DNA from 3 places in the Sinomonas sp. B1-1 genome. Region 1 is predicted to be linked to each of the others. Evidence: predicted binding sites of a transcription regulator. Region 1 holds the regulator's gene; each other region holds the start of a gene.
The links. Region 1 encodes LexA, which represses DNA repair genes until DNA is damaged. Its sites were predicted from a motif close to TCGAACANNTGTTCGA; they were not measured.

Region 1 (6,491 bases):
ACGCCGCCGTCGGGCATCCCGGAGCCGGCCCGACGACCCAGCTCGGACGGGAGGTGGCGCGCCTGCGCCAGTGGGCCGAGGAGACGGAGACGGGGGACCGCGACGACCTCGTGCCCGGGGTCACCGACCGGGCGTGGCGGCAGGTCTCCGTCACGGCGCTCGAGTGCCTCGGGGCGCAGAAGTGCCCCTTCGCGGCCGAGTGCTTCAGCGAGCTCGCGCGGCAGCGTGGCGCCGAGGCCGACATCGTCGTGACGAACCATGCGCTCCTCGCGATCAACGCGTTCGAGGGCCTCAACGTGCTCCCGGAGTACGACGTCGTGGTGGTCGACGAGGCGCACGAGCTCGCCGACCGCGTCACGGGCGCGGTGAGCGGCCAGCTCTCGGCCCAGATGATCCAGGCCGCGGCATCGAGCGCGCGCCGCCACTGCGGGATCACTGTCGATTCCCTGCAGGCCGCCGCGACCGCCCTCGAGCTCTCGCTCACCTCTGCGCCGACGGGCCTGCTCGCGCGCGGGCTGAACGAGGAGCAGGCCCAGGATGTCGCCCTCGTGCGGGACGCGTGCCGTGTGGCGCTGTCGGACTCGAAGCCCGGGGACGGGCAGTCGGCGGACGGCGGGCGCCAGATCGCCCGGTCGCGCCTCCTCGCCGTCCTCGAGGTCTGCGAGCGGCTCCTCGAGGCGGAGGCCAACCGGGAGGTCATGTGGGTGACCCGCACGGGCGCGCCGGACCCCGTGACGGGCTACGCAGCGGCCGACGACGACGCCCCCGCCATGCTGCACATCGCACCGCTCGGCGTGGGCGGCCGGCTCCGCGAGGGGCTCTTCGACGGGCACACGGTCGTCCTGACGAGCGCGACCCTCGCGATCGGGTCGGCGTTCGAACCGACCGCGGGCGGACTGGGGCTGCTGGGCGCAGGGGCGCCCTCGTGGACGGGAGTCGACGTCGGATCACCCTTCGACTACCCCAGGCAGGGCATGCTCTATGTCGCCAAGCACCTCCCGCGACCGGGACGCGGACTCTCCCCGGAGGCGGTCGACGACCTCGAGGCACTCCTGCGGGCCTCCTCGGGCGGGGCGCTGTGCCTGTTCTCCTCCCGGCGGGCCGCCGAGGAGGCCGCAGACGAGCTGCGCCTCCGGCTCGACGTCGAGATCCTCTGCCAGGGTGAGTCATCGATGAGTGCCCTCGTGAAGCAGTTCGCCGCAGAACCCGACACCTGCCTGTTCGGGACGATGTCGCTGTGGCAGGGCGTGGATGTCCCAGGCCCTTCGTGCCGTCTGGTCGTCATCGACCGGATACCGTTCCCGCGGCCGGACGATCCGCTCACGACGGCGCGCTCCCGCGCCGTCGCCCAGGCCGGCGGGAATGGCTTCATGGCCGTCTCGGCGACACATGCGGCCGTGCGCCTCGCGCAGGGCGCAGGGCGGCTGATCCGCTCGACCGAGGACCGCGGCGTCGTGGCCGTCCTCGACTCGAGGCTTGCGACCGAGCGCTACGGGGCGTTCCTGCGCGGAGCGCTCCCGCCGCTGTGGGGGACCGCCGACCGGAACGTCGTGACCGACGCGCTCAGGCGTCTCGCCGCCGCCGGCTGAACGGGCCGCCGGCCCAACGGCGGGCTCACACCGACCGCAGGACCGAGACGACCTTGCCCATGATGGTGGCGTGGTCGCCGAGGATCGGCTCGTAGCGGGTGTTCTGCGGCAGGAGCCAGGTGTGCCCGTCGCGCTGGCGGAAGGTCTTGACCGTCGCCTCGTCGTCGAGCAGCGCGGCCACGATGTCGCCGTTCTCCGCCGCGTTCTGCCGGCGCACGACCACCCAGTCCCCGTCGCAGATGGCGGCGTCGATCATGGAGTCGCCCTTGACCTTGAGCATGAACAGCTCGCCGTAGCCCACCAGCTGCCGGGGGAGCGGCATGACGTCCTCGACCGCCTGGTCCGCAAGGATGGGGCCACCAGCGGCGATGCGCCCGACCAGCGGAACGAGCGCCGTGTCGGCAGCGCTGGCCATGTCCCCGAGCGGGACCCCGGTCGCGCCGCGCAGGGCGGCGGCCTCCTCGGCCGGAACGCTCAGTTCGCCTTCGTCCAGCGTCAGCGGCATCAGGACCTCCATGGCGCGGGGGCGCTTGGGATCGCGGCGCAGGTAGCCCAGCTTCTCGAGCTGCATCAGCTGGTGCGTGACGCTTGAGAGGCTTGCGAGGCCCACCGTGTCCCCGATCTCGCGCATGGACGGCGGGTAGCCCTTGAGCTGCACGGAGCGCTGGATCGTCTCGAGGATCCTCTTCTGGCGCGCCGTCAGTCCTTTGGCTGCTCTGGTCCGTGATGCCATGCCGTCCTGCCTCTCCACCGGGGGCGCCACGCGCTCCGGGATCCCGTCCGTCGATGCCCCGGGGCCTCCCTGCGAGAACTGTCGTACCCCCTCGGCAGGATGTCGTCATGGTCGACGGGGGCGGGCAGCTCGGCGTGGAACCCGGTGCTATCCCCACCGTAGGCCAGTCGGACAGGCCTTTCAAACATGTGTTCGACCGTGTCTGGACATGCATCGTGGACAGGTGCTAAGAAAGAGTCATCACTTCGAACGTTTCTTCGAAACACTGCGCAGAGTGCCGCCGATGTGTTCGCACTCGACCTCGTTCGGCGACTGCGCAGGGGAAGGCGCATCATGGCACTCGCGATCCTCGCCGGAAATGGGCACGGGGCTCCCCTCCCGGCCAAGCAGGAGGCACGCCGCCGGCTGAAGGTGGTCCACTGCGGCCCGGCGTCGCCGGGCAGGGACTTCCGGTCCGCGCCTGCTCAGGCCCCGCTGCGCCTGACGCGCAGGGGAAGGCTCGTCCTCGTCGTCCTGCCGGTGTTCGCTGCGGCGCTGGCGGTGCTCGTCGCGTGGTCTGCGCTCATGGCGCCGGCGAAGGCGGCCGGGGAGGCGGTCGGCCCCGGCGCTGTCGAAACGGTGACCGTGCAGCCCGGCCAGTCGCTGTGGAGCATTGCCGAGGGCCGTGTGCCCGACCAGGACCCGCGCGTGACGATCAGCCAGATCCGCCAGCTCAATGACTTGGAGAGCACCAGAGTGCTCCCCGGCGAGCAGATCGTCGTTCCGCTCGCCCGCTGAACCTCTCCGCCCGCTGAACCTCTCCGGGGCGAGCCGCATGGTGCCGTTTCCGGGGTCTTCGGCTGGCCCCCGGAATGTGGGCGCCGGTGCCGCTGGCGTAGGCTGGACCGGTGGACGACCAGCTCGAACGACTCAACAGCCTCCCCCTCCGCGACGATCTCCGCGGACAGCACCCCTACGGTGCGCCGCAGCTTGACGTCCCCATCCAGCTCAACGTCAACGAGAACACGTATGGGGTCCCCGCGGACGTGCAGGAGGCCATCGTGGAGGCCGTCCGCGCGGTGGCCGGCGGTCTCAACCGCTACCCCGACAGGGAGTTCACCGAGCTGCGCGAGGCCCTCGCCGAGTACCTCGGCCACGGGCTGTCGGCGGAGCAGCTCTGGGCCGCGAACGGCTCCAACGAGGTCCTGCAGCAGCTCCTGCAGGCCTTCGGCGGACCCGGCCGAGCGGTCCTGAGCTTCCCGCCCACGTACTCCATGTACCCCCTGCTCGCGAGCGGCACCGGGACGGCGTACCTCCGGGGCGAGCGGTCGGCAGACTTCGGCCTGAGCCCCGAGTCCGCAGCCGCCCAGGTGCGTGAGCACGCGCCGAACATCGTCATCCTCTGCTCGCCGAACAACCCGACCGGGACGGCACTCGGCCTCGACGTCGTCGAGGCCGTCTACGAGGCGGGGGAGGCGAGCCAGAGCATCGTCATCGTCGACGAGGCGTACGCCGAGTTCGCCCAGGCGGGGACGTCCACGGCGCTCACGCTCCTTCCCGGGCGTCCCCGGCTCGTCGTCACGCGGACCATGAGCAAGGCCTTCGCCCTCGCCGGTGCCCGGCTCGGCTACCTCGCGGCGGCGCCCGAGGTGATCGACGCCCTCCGCCTCGTGCGGCTTCCCTACCACCTCTCCGCCGTCACCCAGGCCACCGCGCTCGCGGCGCTCCGGCACCGCGACTCCCTGATGGCAGAGGTCGAGGCCATCAAGGGCCAGCGCGACAGGATCGTCCGCGAGCTGACCCGGCTCGGGCTCACCCCCGCCGCCTCGGACTCCAACTTCGTGTTCGTCACCGGCTTCGAGGACCCGCAGGCCGTGTGGCGCGGACTTCTCGAGGTCGGTGTGCTGGTGCGCGACGTCGGAATCCCCGGGAGCCTGCGGGTGACCGCCGGGACCGAGGCGGAGACCACCGCGTTCCTCACGCGGCTCGAGGAGCTGCTCGCGCACTGAGCGAGGCGGTCCCCGACCGCGCGCCGCCCCGCGCCCCCGGCACGGGGCGTGCTGCGAGGCGAATAGAATAGAGACCACACCCCCTCACCCGAAGGACACATCCATGAGCACCGAGCTGCAGACCGCCGACCTCCAGGAGCGGACTGGGCGACGCGCGCGGATGGAGCGCACGACGAGCGAGTCGTCGGTCCTCGTCGAGATCGACCTGGACGGCACCGGCCGCTCGGACATCTCCAGCAGCGTCCCGTTCTACGACCACATGCTCACGGCCCTGGCCAAGCACTCGCTCATCGATCTGACCGTCAAGGCGACGGGGGACACCCACATCGACGTCCACCACACGGTGGAGGACATCGCGATCACCCTCGGCGAGGTCCTCAAGCAGGCGCTGGGCACCAAGGCGGGCATCCGCCGCTTCGGCGAGGCGAGCGTGCCGCTGGACGAGGCGCTCGCGCACGCGGTCGTCGACGTCTCCGGGCGCCCCTACCTCGTGCACGGCGGCGAGCCTGCCGGGCAGGAGTACCACCTGATCGGCGGCCACTTCACGGGCTCGCTCACGCGGCACGTTTTCGAGGCGATCACGCTGCATGCCGGCATCTGCCTGCACATGAGCGTCCTCGCCGGCCGGGACCCCCACCACATTGTCGAGGCCCAGTTCAAGGCCTTCGCCCGTGCCCTCCGCGCCGCGGTCGAGCCCGACCCGCGCATCGGGGACGCCATCCCGTCGACAAAGGGAGCCCTGTGAGCACCGTACCCGGAGCGGACTCCCTGCCCGAGGCGCCGGCGGATGCCCCGGGGGGCGTCGCCGTGGACCCGCGGAACGCGGGCGGACCTGCGACGGATCCCGAGGGGCGGCCCACCGTCGTCGTGCTCGACTACGGCTCGGGCAATGTCCGTTCGGCCGTGCGCGCCCTCGAACGGGCTGGAGCCGCTGTCACGCTGAGCGCTAAGGCGGAGGATGCGCTCAACGCCGACGGCCTCGTGGTGCCCGGCGTCGGCGCGTTCGCGACCGTCATGGAGGAGCTCAAGGCCGTGGACGGCCTGCGCATCATCGGCCGCCGCGTCGCCGGGGGGCGCCCGGTCCTGGCGATCTGCGTCGGGCTCCAGATCATGTTCGAGCGCGGGATCGAGCACGGCGTGGAAGCCGAGGGCCTCGGAGAATGGCCCGGCACTGTCGAACTGCTGCCCGCCGACGTCGTCCCGCACATGGGCTGGAACACCGTCACGGTCCCCGAGGGGTCGAAGCTCTTCGCCGGCGTCGAGGACGAGCGCTTCTACTTCGTGCACTCCTACGGTGTCCAGAAGTGGGAGTTCGAAGTCGCCCAGCCGCGCATGGCCCCGCCGTTGGTGACATGGAGCGAGCACGGCGCCCCGTTCATCGCGGCAGTCGAGAACGGTCCCCTCTGCGCGACCCAGTTCCACCCCGAGAAGTCGGGAGACGCGGGCGCGCGGCTCCTGCGCAACTGGGTCCAGTCGCTGCGCCGGGGGACTCCCTCCGGCGCCGAGGACGCCGCCTGAATGTGGTCCGTTCTGCTGTTCGGCCTGGCCGGGCTGCTCGTCGGAGGCGCGATCTCGTTCCGCAAGCAGGGCCTTCCCAACTGGACGTGGATCGCCTTCGGCGCGCTGGCCGTGGCCGCCCTGGTGGCGGCCTACGTGCTGACCCTTCCGGTCGCATGACCTCCGAAATGTTCCCATCCCTTCCCTCCAGGAGAGACACCACATGAGCGCTGGGGATCCGATCCTCGAACTCCTGCCCGCCGTCGACATCGTGGACGGCCAGGCCGTCCGCCTCGTGCAGGGGGAGGCGGGCAGTGAGACCAGCTACGGCTCGCCGCTCGACGCGGCGCTGGCGTGGCAGCAGGCCGGCGCGGAATGGGTGCACCTCGTGGACCTCGACGCGGCCTTCGGACGGGGCGACAACCGTGCCCTGATCGCGGACGTGGTCAGCAGCCTGTCGCTCAAGGTCGAGCTGTCCGGCGGCCTCCGCGACGACGCGAGCCTGGACGCGGCCCTCGCGCTGGGGGTCGCGCGCGTCAACCTCGGCACCGCCGCGATCGAGAACCCCGACTGGACGGCCAAGGCCATCGAGCGCCACGGCGACCGCATCGCCGTCGGGCTCGACGTGCGCGGCACCACGCTCGCCGGACGTGGCTGGACCAAGGAGGGCGGCGACCTCTGGGA
Region 2 (6,491 bases), 160 kb from region 1:
CGGGCTGCGGAAGCATGCTGCTCGTCGGCCATGGCCACGCCCGCGGCCTTCCAGCGGTCGACGATCTCCCGGTGCCAATCCTCGGCGAACCATTCGATGAGGGCGTCCGCGATGATCGGCCCGACCCCGTCGACCTCAGAGAGCTGCTCGCGGGCGTCCGGGGCCGCGAGCACCGCACGCAGGGCATCCATGGAGCCGTAGCGGGTTGCGAGTGCGCGCGACGCCGTCGGCCCCACGTGCCGGATGGACAGCGCCACGAGCACGCGCCACAGCGGCTGGGACTTGGCCTTCTCGAGCTCGCGGAAGAGCTTCTCGGTGTTGGCCGTGGGCTTCGACGGTGTCTTGGCCGTGGGCTTGGTGTAGAAGTACGGCACGAGCTCCCATTCCCCCGTGCCCGCCCCCTTCGCGCGCTTCTCGCGGCGGATCATGACGTCGCGGAGGTCCTCCGGGGCGAGGTCGAAGATGCCCGCCTCGTTCTCGAGCGGAGGAGTCTCGGGAGCAGCGGGCTGCGTCAGCGCAATCGCTGCCTCCCAGCCGAGCGCCTCGATGTCGAAGGCGCCGCGGCCTGCCAGGTGGAACACGCGCTCGCGCAGCTGGGCGGGGCAGGAGCGCGCGTTGGGGCACCGGACGTCCACTTCGCCTTCCTTGGACGGCGCCAAGGGCGTGCCGCAGAAGGGGCACTCGGAGGGCATCACGAAATCCCGGACCGGCGGATCCTGCTGCTCGCGGAGGGCGAGGACCGGCCCTACGATCTCCGGGATCACGTCGCCGGCCTTGCGCAGCACGACGACGTCGCCGATCTTGACGCCCTTGGCCTTCACGACGTCCTGATTGTGGAGGGTGGCCATCTCGACGGTCGAACCGGCGACCTTCACGGGGACCATGACGCCGTAGGGGGTGACCCTGCCCGTGCGACCCACGTTGACGCGGATGTCGAGGAGCTTGGTGTGCACCTCCTCCGGCGGGTACTTGAAGGCGACCGCCCAGCGCGGGACCCGCGAGGTGTGGCCGAGCGCGCGCTGTGTCGCGAAGTCGTCCGCCTTGACCACGATCCCGTCGATCTCGTGGATGAGGCTGTGGCGCTTGTCGCCGTAGCGCTCGATGAAGGCCAGCACCTCCTCATAGGTGTCGAGGACCTCGTAGTAGGGACTCGTGGGCAGGCCCCACGCCTTGAGGAGCTCGTACGTCTCGGCCTGGCTCGACGACGCGAGGCCCTCCCGGGCACCGATTCCGTGGACGAACATGCTCAGGGGCCGCTTGGCGGTCTCGGCCGGATCCTTCTGACGCAGCGAACCGGCGGCGGCGTTGCGGGGGTTGGCGAGCGGCGCCTTGCCCTCGGCGATGAGCGCCTCGTTGAACTCGTTGAACGCCTTGGTGGGAATGTAGACCTCGCCGCGGATCTCCACCTCGTCGGGGTGGCTGTTCCCGGCCAGACGCTGGGGGATGTCCTTGATAGTGAGGACGTTGTGGGTGACGTCCTCACCGGTGCGCCCGTCGCCGCGGGTCGCCGCGCGGACGAGCTCGCCCTTGCGGTAGAGGAGGTTGACGGCCAACCCGTCGATCTTCAGCTCGGTGAGCCATTTCGCGGGCGGAAGGCCGACGGCGGCAACGCTCGCCTCTGCGCGGCGGATCCACGCTTCGAGCTCGTCGATCGAGAAGACGTCCTCGAGGCTGTACATGCGTGCGAGGTGTCCGACGGGCGCGAACGCAGCTGTCGCTTCGCCTCCCACCTCCTGGGTTGGCGAGTCGTTCGAGACGAGTTCGGGGTGCAGGGCCTCGAACTCCTCCAGGCGCCGGTACAGGACGTCGTACTCGGCGTCGGAGATGAGCGGCGCGTCCTCGTTGTAGTACGCGGCGCGGTGCCTGCGCACCTCGTCCGAAAGGGCCTCGTACTCCTCCCTCAGGGACTCGGGCGGGACTACGGCCTCGTCGGAGACGGCTTGGCTCACGGATTCAGCGCTCACGGTGACTATCTTGCCCTAACCCTCCGACACTGTTCCCCGACGGGGACGGATGAGCGGCACTCCCCTTGCCTTGACGGCCCGGGACGCGGGAGGCGGCGCGGTCGCTTCGACGCGGCCGTCGCAGGCCTTCCATTCTTCGAAGATACCTTCTAATCTGTCTATATGTGGGAAGAAGAAAGGTTCGAGCAGAAGCTTCAGGGGTGGGAGGCTGCCGCCATGGTGTCCGAGCCCATCGGGGAAGCTCTGGAACCGCCAGGGTGGCTGGAGGCCGAGTGGGCGCTTCGGGACGTTTCGTACGGCTACGGCTCGGGCGCAGGCGCAGGACCTGCTCACGGTGCGGGAGCCGAACTGGCTCCTCGCGTCCTCGCGTCCTCGCTCCAGGAGGCAGCCGCCGACGACCTCGTGGATCATCTACTGCACCTCGAAAGACTCGAATCGGCGCGGATCGCCGAACGGGCGGCAACGATCACGGCGCTCATTCGAGCATGCGGGCCTGAGATTGACCCGGATTGGAGGGCCGACGCGGCATCGGTCGCGGCGTCCGAGATCTCGGCAGCCCTGAAGGTCTCCGCGAGGACGGCCAAGGGAATGGTGGCGGAGGCACAGGCGCTTACCGAGCCTGCTGCCAATGCAGTCCTTGAAGCTCTCGCCGATGGTCGCCTCTCACGGCGACGGGCAATGGCGGTCATGGATGCCGCCGTTCCGGTGCCGGCGGAGAAGCTGAGTGGATTCTTCGGGGCCGCCGTCGCGGCAGCCTGCCCCGAAGACCCCGACCGCGTGCCGAACCCGAGCGCCCTGCGGAGGAAGCTCAATCGTCTGGCAGAAGAGTACGCAGTCGAGCCCCTGTCAGCGCGCCGCGCCAAGGCGATCACGGAGCGGAGAGTGGACCTGGAGGCGGCCGCTGACGGCATGTGCTGGCTCACTGCCTATCTGCCTCTCGAGGTGGGAAGCGCCATCGACACATACCTGGAAGCGGTTGCACGCTCGCTCCAGTCGCCCGATGAGCACCGTACGCTCGCACAACTGCGCGCCGACGCCTTGGCAGACCTCGCCCTCGATTGCGGGGCGCCGGCATCGGACCGGGAGACCGTGCGTGGTCGCGCGGCGTCCGGCATCCGGTGTGAAGTGGTGGTGACGATCCCGGCGGCAACGCTCGCGGGCAGTGCGGACACGCCGGCTGAGATCGTCGGCTATGGCCCCCTCGACGCCGAGACGGCCCGGGCCCTCGCTGGAGGCAGCGACCTGGACGAAGCTCTGGGTGGACCCCTCGAATGGGGCACCGCTCGCCATCGGCCGGGCCCGGTACGCGCCGACCGCGGCGATGCGACGGTTCCTCGGCGCGCGGGACCGCACGTGCCGCTTTCCCGGGTGTGACCGACCGGCAGCGGCCACCGAGGCGGACCACGCGCACGAGTGGGCCGACGGCGGTGCGACCTCGACCGACAATCTCGCCCTCCTGTGCCGGGAGCACCACCGGCTCAAGTCCCTCGGCCACTGGACAGTGGCGCAGATCGGCGCCCGGCAGGACGATGCGGTCGCCCGGGGACGAGCGGCGATGGACGGCCCTGCGGGTCAGAGACCACAGCCGGGCACGCTCGAATGGACGTCCCCCTCGGGCCGGACCTACGTGACCTATCCGCACAACGACGAACCTCCGCCGTTCTGATGTCAGACGGCCAGGTCCTCGTATGCCGTCTGGACCTTGAGCGCCCTCCCCCGGGCCACGTAGTAGCCGCGGCCGGGGACGTACTTGGGATTGCGGATCCTGCCGAGCGACGTGCTGAGCAGCGAGTCCCCGTCCATCTCGGTCGGGTTGAGCAGGAGCCCTCGCCGACCGTTCTTGAACGGCTGGGACAGGCTCCACGCGGAGCCCCAGCCCGAGGTCTCGGACTCCCCGACGACCCACAGGCCCTCCCGGTCCATAGCGGTGACCAGCGACGAGAGCCCGGCCTCGGCCAGCGTCGAGTCGAACTCTGGCAGCCCTTCGACGAACAGGGCGAACTCGCGCACGCCCACGTCCAGCTGGAGCCCGTCTGCCGCGGCAGCGACCGCGTCCTCGCCGACATAGCTCGCGTCCCACAGCGGCAGCCCGGCGATCGGAGACTTCCGGGATCCGACGTACACGCGCCGCACCTCGGGCCGCGCCCGCCGCAGCGCCGCCGCGAGGGCCACCAATGCGGTCGTGCGTCCGGACCCCGGCGGCCCGCTGAGCATGAAGGCCCCGGACGGGTCGACGAAGAGCGGTTCGAGGGTCGAGTCCTCGAGTCCGAGCGCAACGCGGCCGCTGTCGAGCGGGAGGTCGGCGCCCACGACGACGTCGGGCAGGTTCCGGATGCCCGGCGCCTCCGCGACGCCCTGGCGCCGCATCGCCGTGGCAAGCCTGACCACCTCGCGCGCCTGGACCGCCACGTTGGCGTTCCCTCCCAGGACGGCGAGCTGGACTTCGAGGCCGTCGACGACGCCGCGGCCCGGAGGAGACTGGGGCGTCACGACATCCTTCGGCTGGCCGAACATCATGTAGTCGTCCTCGCCGGTCATGCGCAGGACGATGCGCTTCTGGACGCTCGCCGCGATCGAGGCCGGGATGGAGTTGGTGCGGTCGCCCGTCATGACGAGGTGAACCCCGACGGCGCGGCCATCCGACGCCAGCTGCGTCAGCACGTCGAACACGTCGTTGTCCGCCGAGTACTCGTAGAGCTCGCGGAACGCGCCCATGCCGTCGATCAGGACGATCATGCGTGCCTCGTCAGGACGGTCCGCGAGGCGCCTGTACTCGCCGATCGTGCCCGCGCGGGCGGCGGCATAGCGATCCGAACGCTCGTCGACCAGAGCGGCAAGGTGCCGCATGAGCCGCCCCACGCGCTCGGCGTCGTCCGCGTCGATCACCGCGCCGACGTGCGGCAGGTCGGCGAGCATGTGCAGGCCACGCGACCCGGCGTCGATCCCGTACACGTGGACGGGGCCGCCGCGCATCGTGACGGCGGAGGCGACCGCGATGGTCCGCAGGGCGGCCGACTTGCCGGCGCCGCCCGTGCCGTACAGGGCCATGTTGCCGTCGCGGTCAGGCTCGTAGGAGAACGTCGGCTGGCTCTGGTGGGCGGGATCGTCGACGACGCCCAGCAGGAGCCGCTCATCGGTGCGGGGGTTGGGGAGCTTAGCGAAGTCGTAGGTCTGCGGCAGCTCGGCCAGCCACGGCTTGCGGGGAACGTCGATCGCGAGGCGGTCCGCCGCCGTCGACACGGTGCGGACCATGCGGGCGATGTCGTTGGGACCCTCAGTCTCCGGGCCCCCGTCCGAGGGGTCGACCGGGGACTCCCAGGAGGCTCCCGTGCCGAAGTCCATCTCGGCGATGTCGATCCGTGGCTTCGCCGGCCGGTCTGTGGTCCACCCGGAGGCGTAGCCGGTCTGGAACCCCTGGACCCGGCCCGGCCCGGTCTTGGCCGCGCCGCGCCCCGGAATGGACGGGTCGAAGTAGGCGGCGGTCTTCTCGCCGAGGATGTCCTCGGAATCGGCCTCGTCCGCCATGCGCAGTGCGATGCGCAGGTTCGTGTTGGCCCTCAGGTTGTCCTTGATGACGCCGGCGGGCCGCTGCGTGGCGAGGATGAGGTGCAGGCCGAGGGACCGCCCGCGCGCCGCGACGTCCACGACGCCGTCCACGAATTCGGGCACCTCGGTTGCGAGCGCGGCGAACTCGTCGACGACGATCACGAGGTACGGAGGCGTGTCGGGGTCTCCTGCCCGCTCCATGGAGAGGAGGTCCTTGGCCTTCTTCCGGTTCAGCAGGTGCTCCCGGTAGTGCAGCTCGGCGCGCAGCGAGGTCAGCGCCCGGCGGACCAGGTGCGGGGACAGGTCGGTGACGAGGCCCACGGTGTGCGGGAGGTGGACGCAGTCCGCGAACGCGGCGCCGCCCTTGTAGTCGACGAACAGGAACGTGACCCGGTCTGGGCTGTAGGCGCTCGCCATGCCGAGGACCCACGACTGGAGGAACTCGGACTTGCCGGCGCCGGTCGTGCCGCCCACCAGCGCGTGCGGGCCGTCGTTCTTGAGGTCGAGGAAGAACGGCTCGACCCCTTTGGAGCCCACGAGCGCGCGGAGGCTCCCCTTCGCCTTCGGATTCGGCACGGCGGTCCCGCGCACCGAGTTGGACTGCCTCCAGCGCTCGGCGACCGTGCCGGCGTCGTCCGCGATGTCCTTCCCGGCGAGGGTGACGTAGGAGACGGACCGCGGGAGGTCGGAGTCGTCGTCCACCGGCTTGCCGACATCCACGACCGGCGTCATCATCCGGCCGAGCTGGACGGCGAGCGCCGCGTCCACGCTCTCGCAGCTCACGGGGTATGTGTGCCGGCCGAGGCGGACCTGGCCGCTCGTGGCCCCGTGCTCGCCGTCGACCACGATGAAGTCGCGGCAGCACTGCGGAAGCTGCTCGGCACCGGCCGCGACCCACACGACGTGGATGCCGACGTCGGGCCCCAGCTCGGCGATCCGCGTCAGACGGCCCCGGTCCACGGGAGCGTCGTCCTCGACGAG
Region 3 (6,491 bases), on a different contig from region 1:
CCGATGATGACGGTGAGCGACAGGCCGGTGGTGATTTCGAAGACCGGGACATGGTTGCCGCCGTTGATGAAGAACAGCGTGTTCTCGTGCAGCGCGTGGAGGACCAGCTTCACGCCGATGAACGCGAGGATCGCGGCGAGGCCGTACGAGAGGTAGATGAGGCGGTCGAGCAGTCCGTCGAGGAGGAAGAACAGCTGGCGCAGGCCCATGAGGGAGAACGCGGTGGCCGTGAAGACGATGTACGGGTTCTGGGTGAGGCCGAAGATCGCGGGGATCGAGTCGAGGGCGAACAGGAGGTCCGTGCCGCCGATCGCCACCATCACGAGGAGCATCGGGGTCAGGACGCGCTTGCCGTTCTCAACCGTGAAGAGCTTGTCCCCGTCGTAGTGCTGCGACGTGCGGAGGAACTTGCGGGCCAGACGGATGATGAAGTTGTCCGCCTCGTCGTCACCGGAGTCCTCGGGCTTGAGCAGGTTGCCCGCGGTGATGAGCAGGATGATGCCGAAGACGTAGAAGATCCACGAGAAGCTGTTGATCAGCGCGACGCCGAGGAAGATGAAGGCTGTGCGCGCGATGAGCGCGAACACGATGCCGAACAGCAGCACCTTCTGCTGGTCCTCACGGGGAACCCGGAAGCTCGCCATGATCACCAGGAACACGAAGAGGTTGTCGACCGAGAGGGCCTTCTCCGTGATGAAGCCGGCGAAGTACTCGGACCCCATGGACGGGCCGCCGAAGACCAGGACCGCGATGCCGAAGAGGATGGCCGCTCCGACGTATATCGACGACCACACCGCCGCCTCTTTGAGCGTCGGCACGTGGGCCTTGCGGATGTGGAAGAAGTAGTCGAAAGCCAGCAGGGCCAGGATCAGAACGATCGTGACGCCCCAGACAAGTGGGGATACAGACATGGGAAGATGTCCCTTTCGCAGGTAGGCGCTATCGCCACAAGTCTCTCCACCACCCCGATGGGATGGCCGCTGCACCCGGCCGGGCTCCGGCGCCCGACGTGTTGACGTATGCAGCGCTTGGGATACTCCCCTGCGCACTTCCTAGGCTACAGGCAGGCTGCGGCCGAGGGCAAAAGCCGTCTGGGATCGGAAGGCATCCGGGATCAGAAGGGCGGCGGGGCGCAGGCCCCGCTGGTGTGCGCCGGCGGCGCCGCGGGAACAGCAGTGGGTGCAGCGGGCCGGGGCCCGAGAATGTGGGTCCGGTCCGCCGGCTCGGCGGGGTACTCCTCGCCGAGGAGGCTCTTCCACACAAGGTCCCCGCTGACCTTCGGCGGCTCGCCGATGTGCCTCCCGCCGTGATCCGGCATGGACCGCCTCAGATGGAACACGGCGAGTGACTTCAGGGCGTGGTGCTTGGTGCACAGGAGTGCGAGGTTCTCTGCATTGGTTGCGCCGCCGTCCTGCCACTCGATTGTGTGGTCTATCTCGGAACGCCTCGCCGCGGCCGTGCATCCCGGGACCACGCATTTGCCGTCCCGGTACTGGATGAAGCGAACGAGTCCGGCCGGGGGTCTGTAGGTGGACCGTCCGAGTTTGACCGGGACTCCCTCGTCGTCGGTGAACAGGCGCTGCCAGGTCGGTGCGGCGGCGGCCAAGAGCCGGGCGGTGGTCGCATCGATGACGCCAGACCCGTCGAGGTGGGCCACGTCGTCGGACGCGCCGAGTGCCACCGCCAGCGGGATGTGGACCACGACTTCCGCGGTGATTCGGGAGAGCAGTTGCTCGAGCGACGGGATGGGCTCGCCGGACAGCGGAGCCTCGCCGGACCGAGGGCCCTCGCCGCCACGGCCCGTCAAGCAGAGCTGGAGGAGGATGTCGGCCCGCAGCTGCTGGAGGGTCCGATGCTCGCTGTCGCGATCGCGCGCGGCGCCGTCGATGCGCTCGTAGGCCGCCCGGGCCGTCTCCGCCGGCAAGAGCGCAGACAGGACGCACATTCCGTCCTCGTCGGGCTGGAGCCACACGCGGCGGTCTTCGCGCGCAGCCTCTCTCCTCCGGGTGATCGACTCGGGATGCAGCCTTTCGCGCAGATCCCGAACGACGGAGCGGAACTCGCCCGGCGTCCGGATTCGCCCCTTCCGGGCCCGGAGGCGCGCGAGCGCTTCGATGCCGAATGCCTCGGCAGCCCGTTCTGGCAGGGTCGCGGCCTGGTCGACGACCGCTCGCGCGTGCGACTCCGTGATGTCCCCGGCCGCCAGCGCCTCGTGGAGGGCCGGATGCGTGTTGACGAGTGCCACCGAGAAGTTGAGCGTGCGGGCGGCAGCCGCTTCCGACGTGTTCTGGAGTGCCGCGATCTCTGAGACGGCGGCTGCGTGGGCCACCTCTCCGCCGAGTCGTTCCGGCTGACCCTTGCGTCCTTCCAGCGGCTGGTCGGCGACGTGCTGGTTCTGCCTGTCGACCAGAAGCGCGCGAAGGCTTGCGCTGAATGCCTCGAACTCTGCGAGGGCGCGCAGTCCCTTGGCCACACCTGCAGGGGTGTCGAGGGTGCGAGGATCGAGCTCGATGAAGCCGTGAAGCGCCTCGGGATGCCGGGAGGTGAAGGCCAATTCGCCGGCTACTCGGTCTGCCGTCCCCGCCACTCGCTCCACCCCCGGTTTGCTCGTACACGTGTTCCTATTCTAGCGCCAAATACCGCTTAGATCCATACATATATCCGAACGCATTTCCGAGTAACGGTTCGCGCCGAGGGGCTCCAACGGCGGGAGCTGCCCGCCGCCGTCGTGCCTGCCTGTCATCTTGAAATCCTGAAACTCGCCCGTGCGGGCCCGCTCGCTAGGATGGGCAGTGGCCCAACCACGCACCCCGCGTGAACCCCATCGAGCCACTGCCGAGGAGCATCAATGCCTATCGCTACCCCCGAGAAGTACGCCGAGATGATCGACTCCGCCAAGGCTGGCGGCTACGCGTTCCCGGCAGTCAATGTCACCTCGTCGCAGACGCTCAATGCCGCGATCCGCGGCTTCGCGGAGGCTGGCTCGGATGGAATCGTCCAGGTCTCCACCGGCGGTGCGGCCTACTGGTCCGGCGCGTCGGTGAAGGACATGGTGGTCGGCTCGCTGGGCTTCGCGGCGTTCGCCCGCGAGATCGCCAAGAGCTACGACGTGAACATCGCCCTGCACACGGACCACTGCCCCAAGGACAAGCTCGACAGCTTCGTCCTGCCGCTGCTGGAGGCCTCCGAGGCCGAGGTCAAGGCCGGCCGCGACCCGCTCTTCAACTCGCACATGTGGGACGGCTCGGCCGAGACCCTCGAGGAGAACCTGCGCATCGCCAAGGAGCTCCTGCCCCGCACGGCCGCGGCGAAGATGATCCTCGAGGTCGAGATCGGCGCGGTCGGCGGCGAGGAGGACGGCGTCGAGAACGCCATCAACGAGAAGCTCTACACGACCGTTGCCGACGGCCTCGCCACGGTCGACGCGCTCGGCGCCGGCGAGAACGGCCGCTACATCACTGCCCTGACGTTCGGCAACGTCCACGGCGTCTACAAGCCGGGCAACGTCAAGCTCCGCCCCGAGATCCTCAAGGACATCCAGGCGCAGGTCGGGGCGAAGATCGGCAAGGACAACCCGTTCGACCTCGTCTTCCACGGCGGCTCCGGCTCCTCCGAGCAGGAGATCGCGGACGCCGTCTCCTACGGCGTGATCAAGATGAACATCGACACCGACACCCAGTACGCCTTCACCCGCCCGGTGGCAGGGCACATGTTCGCCAACTACGACGGCGTGCTCAAGGTCGACGGCGAGGTGGGCAACAAGAAGACCTACGACCCCCGCGTGTGGGGCGCCCTCGCCGAGGCCGGCATGGCCGCGCGCGTGGTTGAGGCCGCCCAGCAGCTCGGCTCCGCCGGCAAGTCCGTCAAGTAGGCCGGGCGCAGGGGCAGCGATGAGCGAGACATTCCGCACCAACCTCCTCGGCCCCGAGCCCACGAGGCTTCCCGCTGAGGACGAGGTCTACCAAGGACTCGCCCTCGGCCAGCCGGCCATCGACCTGGTGGCCAGGCATCCCGAGTCGTCCCTCCTGTGGGCCGTCCTCGCCGAGGAGGCCTGGGACGAGGGCCGCACGATCGAGTCCTACGCCTTTGCCCGAGTCGGCTATCACCGCGGGCTCGACGCGCTGCGCCGAAGCGGCTGGCGCGGTGCCGGCCCCGTTCCGTGGGAGCACGAGCCGAACCGCGGGTTCCTCCGCGCGCTCTACGCGCTCGGACGGGCCGCCTCCGCGATCGGCGAAGAGGGCGAGCCCGAGCGGATTGCTGCTTTCCTCGAGGGCTCCGACCCCACGGCGAAAGCCGCGATCGAGGGTGCCGCCCGATAGAGCCAGACAGCGCTAGAGCCAGACAACGCACGACGGCGCGTGGCCGGCTTCCCGAAGGAAGCCGGCCACGCGCTTTTCATACGCAGGCTGCTAGGCCACTGTGGCCGGAGCAGCGACGGCCGCGGCGCGACGCCGGGAGTCGCGGACGGCGACGACGCCCAGGAGCACGGCGGAGATGAGCGCCGCTCCGCCGAAGAGGAGGAAGTTCATCGACGGGGGAACCGCCTTGCTGGCCAGCATGAGCCCGGAGAGCTGCGGTGCGAGCACGGCGCCGATGCGGCCCACGCCGAGGGCCCAGCCGAGTGCGGTGCCGCGCAGCGCGCTCGGGTAGTGCGAAGCGATCGCGCCGATGACGAGTGACTGGGTGCCGTGGGTCCCGACGCCGGCGATGACGAGGGCCGCGTAGACAAAGGCCGTGTTCGATGCCGGCATCACGAGGAGCGCGACGAGCGCTGCGCCTGCGAGGAACGCTGCGACCACCGAGACCTTCACCGTGCCGAACTTGTCACCGGCCCACGCCGTGATGATCGACCCGGCGACGGCGCCGAGGTTGAGCGCGATGGTGAAGGTCAGCGCCGGGCCGAGATCGGAGCCGGAATCGCGCATGATCTTGGGCAGCTGCGTCCCCAGGCCGTACCAGGCGAACAGGGTGAAGAGCGTCGACGCCGCGAACAGGACCGAGAGGAACGCAAAGCCGCTGCCGAAGAGACCGCGGAAGCCGCTGCGCGGCGTCGTGCTCTCTGCGGTGGACGGTGCGGACGAAGCGGCGGGGGAGGCGCCGGCCTCGTGCGCGGACGAGCCGAGGGTCTCGGGGAAGTACTTGAGGCCCAGCGGAACGAACACCGCAAGCGGGATGATCGCCACGAGGAACATCGACGACCATCCGAAGGACGGGACCATCCAGAGGCCGAGCAGGGCCGCAGCGGTGCCGCCGATCGGAACGCCCGACATCATGAGGGTGGCCATCGAGCCACGCCACTTCGAGGGGATGAGCTCCGCCGCCATCGCGTTCGCGGAGGGGACGAGGCCGCCGAGCCCGAGGCCGGCGACGAGTCGCAGCGCGGCGAAGACGGCGGCGTTGGGGGCGAACGCGCACAGGACCGTCGCGACGGAGAAGATGACGGTGCACAGGACGATGGCCTTCCGGCGTCCCCATGTGTCCGACAGCCGGCCGGCGAAGACCGCGCCGACCATCATGCCGATGAACGCCATCGAGCCGATCGTGCCGGCGGAGGCGGCGTTGAGGCCCCAGCCGGTGGACTCGATGAGGTTGTTCTGGACGGTGCCGTAGACGATGAGGTCATAGCCGTCGAAGACGACCATGGCCCAGCAGATGATGACGGCGATGACGGCATTGCCTCGCCGGGGCGATGAGCCGGGACGGGTCTGGCCGGCCTCGTTGCCGGACGCGGGAGTGGTAACGCTAGAGGACATGCATCTCAGGATGGGGTGCCGTGTCTCACACAGGCCATAGAATTCTGTTGTGCAGAAGTTCCAGATCGTAAAGAAGCCTGCCTACGCGATCGAGTCCGTGGACAACGCCCTCCAGCTCATCCTCCTGCTGCAGGAGAGCGGGGCCATCCGAGTCAACGAGGCGGCCGAGCGGCTGGGCGTGGCGCCGTCGACCGCGCACAGGCTCCTCGCGACGCTCGTCTACCGCGGCTTCGCCGCGCAGGACGAAGCGCGGCGCTACACCGCCGGCCCCGTGCTCTCGGGCGCGTCGCGGCATGGGCGGCTCCAGGAGGTGGTCGCCCTGGCGGCGCCGCATCTCGAAGAGCTCGCCGCGACGGTGGGGGAGACCGTCAACATCATGGTCAGATTCGGCACGAGCGTGCGGTTCCTGATGAGCGCGGAGTCGCGCCAGCTGCTGCGCGTGGGCGACCGGACAGGCACGGTGCTGCCGGCCAACCTCTCCTCCGGCGGCAAGGCGATGCTCGCGACGCTCGACCTCGGGACCCTGCGCCAGCTGTACATGGGCCGGGGTGCGCGGATGTCCGGCGAACAGCTCGGGGAAGACGCGTTCCGTGCGCTCGAGGCGGAGCTCGCGACCGTGCGCGAGACGGGTGTTGCCGTCAACATCGGCCGCACCGAGGCGGACATCGCGGCGATGGGCGCCGCCGTCCTCCAGTACGACGCCGGAGGGTCGCCGCGCCGCGCGTGGCTCGGGCTCTC

Region 2: the regulator LexA is predicted to act here: its motif matches at 2,101-2,116, upstream of ACQ5BE_RS05680 (DUF222 domain-containing protein).
Region 3: the regulator LexA is predicted to act here: its motif matches at 2,662-2,677, upstream of ACQ5BE_RS17415 (DUF222 domain-containing protein).

Annotation. Positions count from the first base shown of each region.
Region 1 covers NZ_JBCHVF010000002.1:48,243-54,733, reverse strand. Annotated here, with positions in the region: gene ACQ5BE_RS04920 (ATP-dependent DNA helicase) at 1-1,589, shown strand, start outside; gene lexA (transcriptional repressor LexA) at 1,615-2,322, opposite strand; gene ACQ5BE_RS04910 (LysM peptidoglycan-binding domain-containing protein) at 2,656-3,099, shown strand; gene ACQ5BE_RS04905 (histidinol-phosphate transaminase) at 3,210-4,310, shown strand; gene hisB (imidazoleglycerol-phosphate dehydratase HisB) at 4,414-5,055, shown strand; gene hisH (imidazole glycerol phosphate synthase subunit HisH) at 5,118-5,828, shown strand; gene ACQ5BE_RS04890 (hypothetical protein) at 5,829-5,987, shown strand; gene priA (bifunctional 1-(5-phosphoribosyl)-5-((5-phosphoribosylamino)methylideneamino)imidazole-4-carboxamide isomerase/phosphoribosylanthranilate isomerase PriA) at 6,031-6,491, shown strand, end outside.
Region 2 covers NZ_JBCHVF010000002.1:204,854-211,344, forward strand. Annotated here, with positions in the region: gene ligA (NAD-dependent DNA ligase LigA) at 1-1,964, opposite strand, end outside; gene ACQ5BE_RS05680 (DUF222 domain-containing protein) at 2,127-3,338, shown strand; gene ACQ5BE_RS05685 (HNH endonuclease signature motif containing protein) at 3,286-3,630, shown strand; gene ACQ5BE_RS05690 (FtsK/SpoIIIE domain-containing protein) at 3,633-6,491, opposite strand, start outside.
Region 3 covers NZ_JBCHVF010000015.1:68,024-74,514, forward strand. Annotated here, with positions in the region: gene ACQ5BE_RS17410 (TerC family protein) at 1-911, opposite strand, end outside; gene ACQ5BE_RS17415 (DUF222 domain-containing protein) at 1,115-2,554, opposite strand; gene fbaA (class II fructose-bisphosphate aldolase) at 2,849-3,871, shown strand; gene ACQ5BE_RS17425 (DUF3151 domain-containing protein) at 3,891-4,319, shown strand; gene ACQ5BE_RS17430 (MFS transporter) at 4,410-5,753, opposite strand; gene ACQ5BE_RS17435 (IclR family transcriptional regulator) at 5,803-6,491, shown strand, end outside.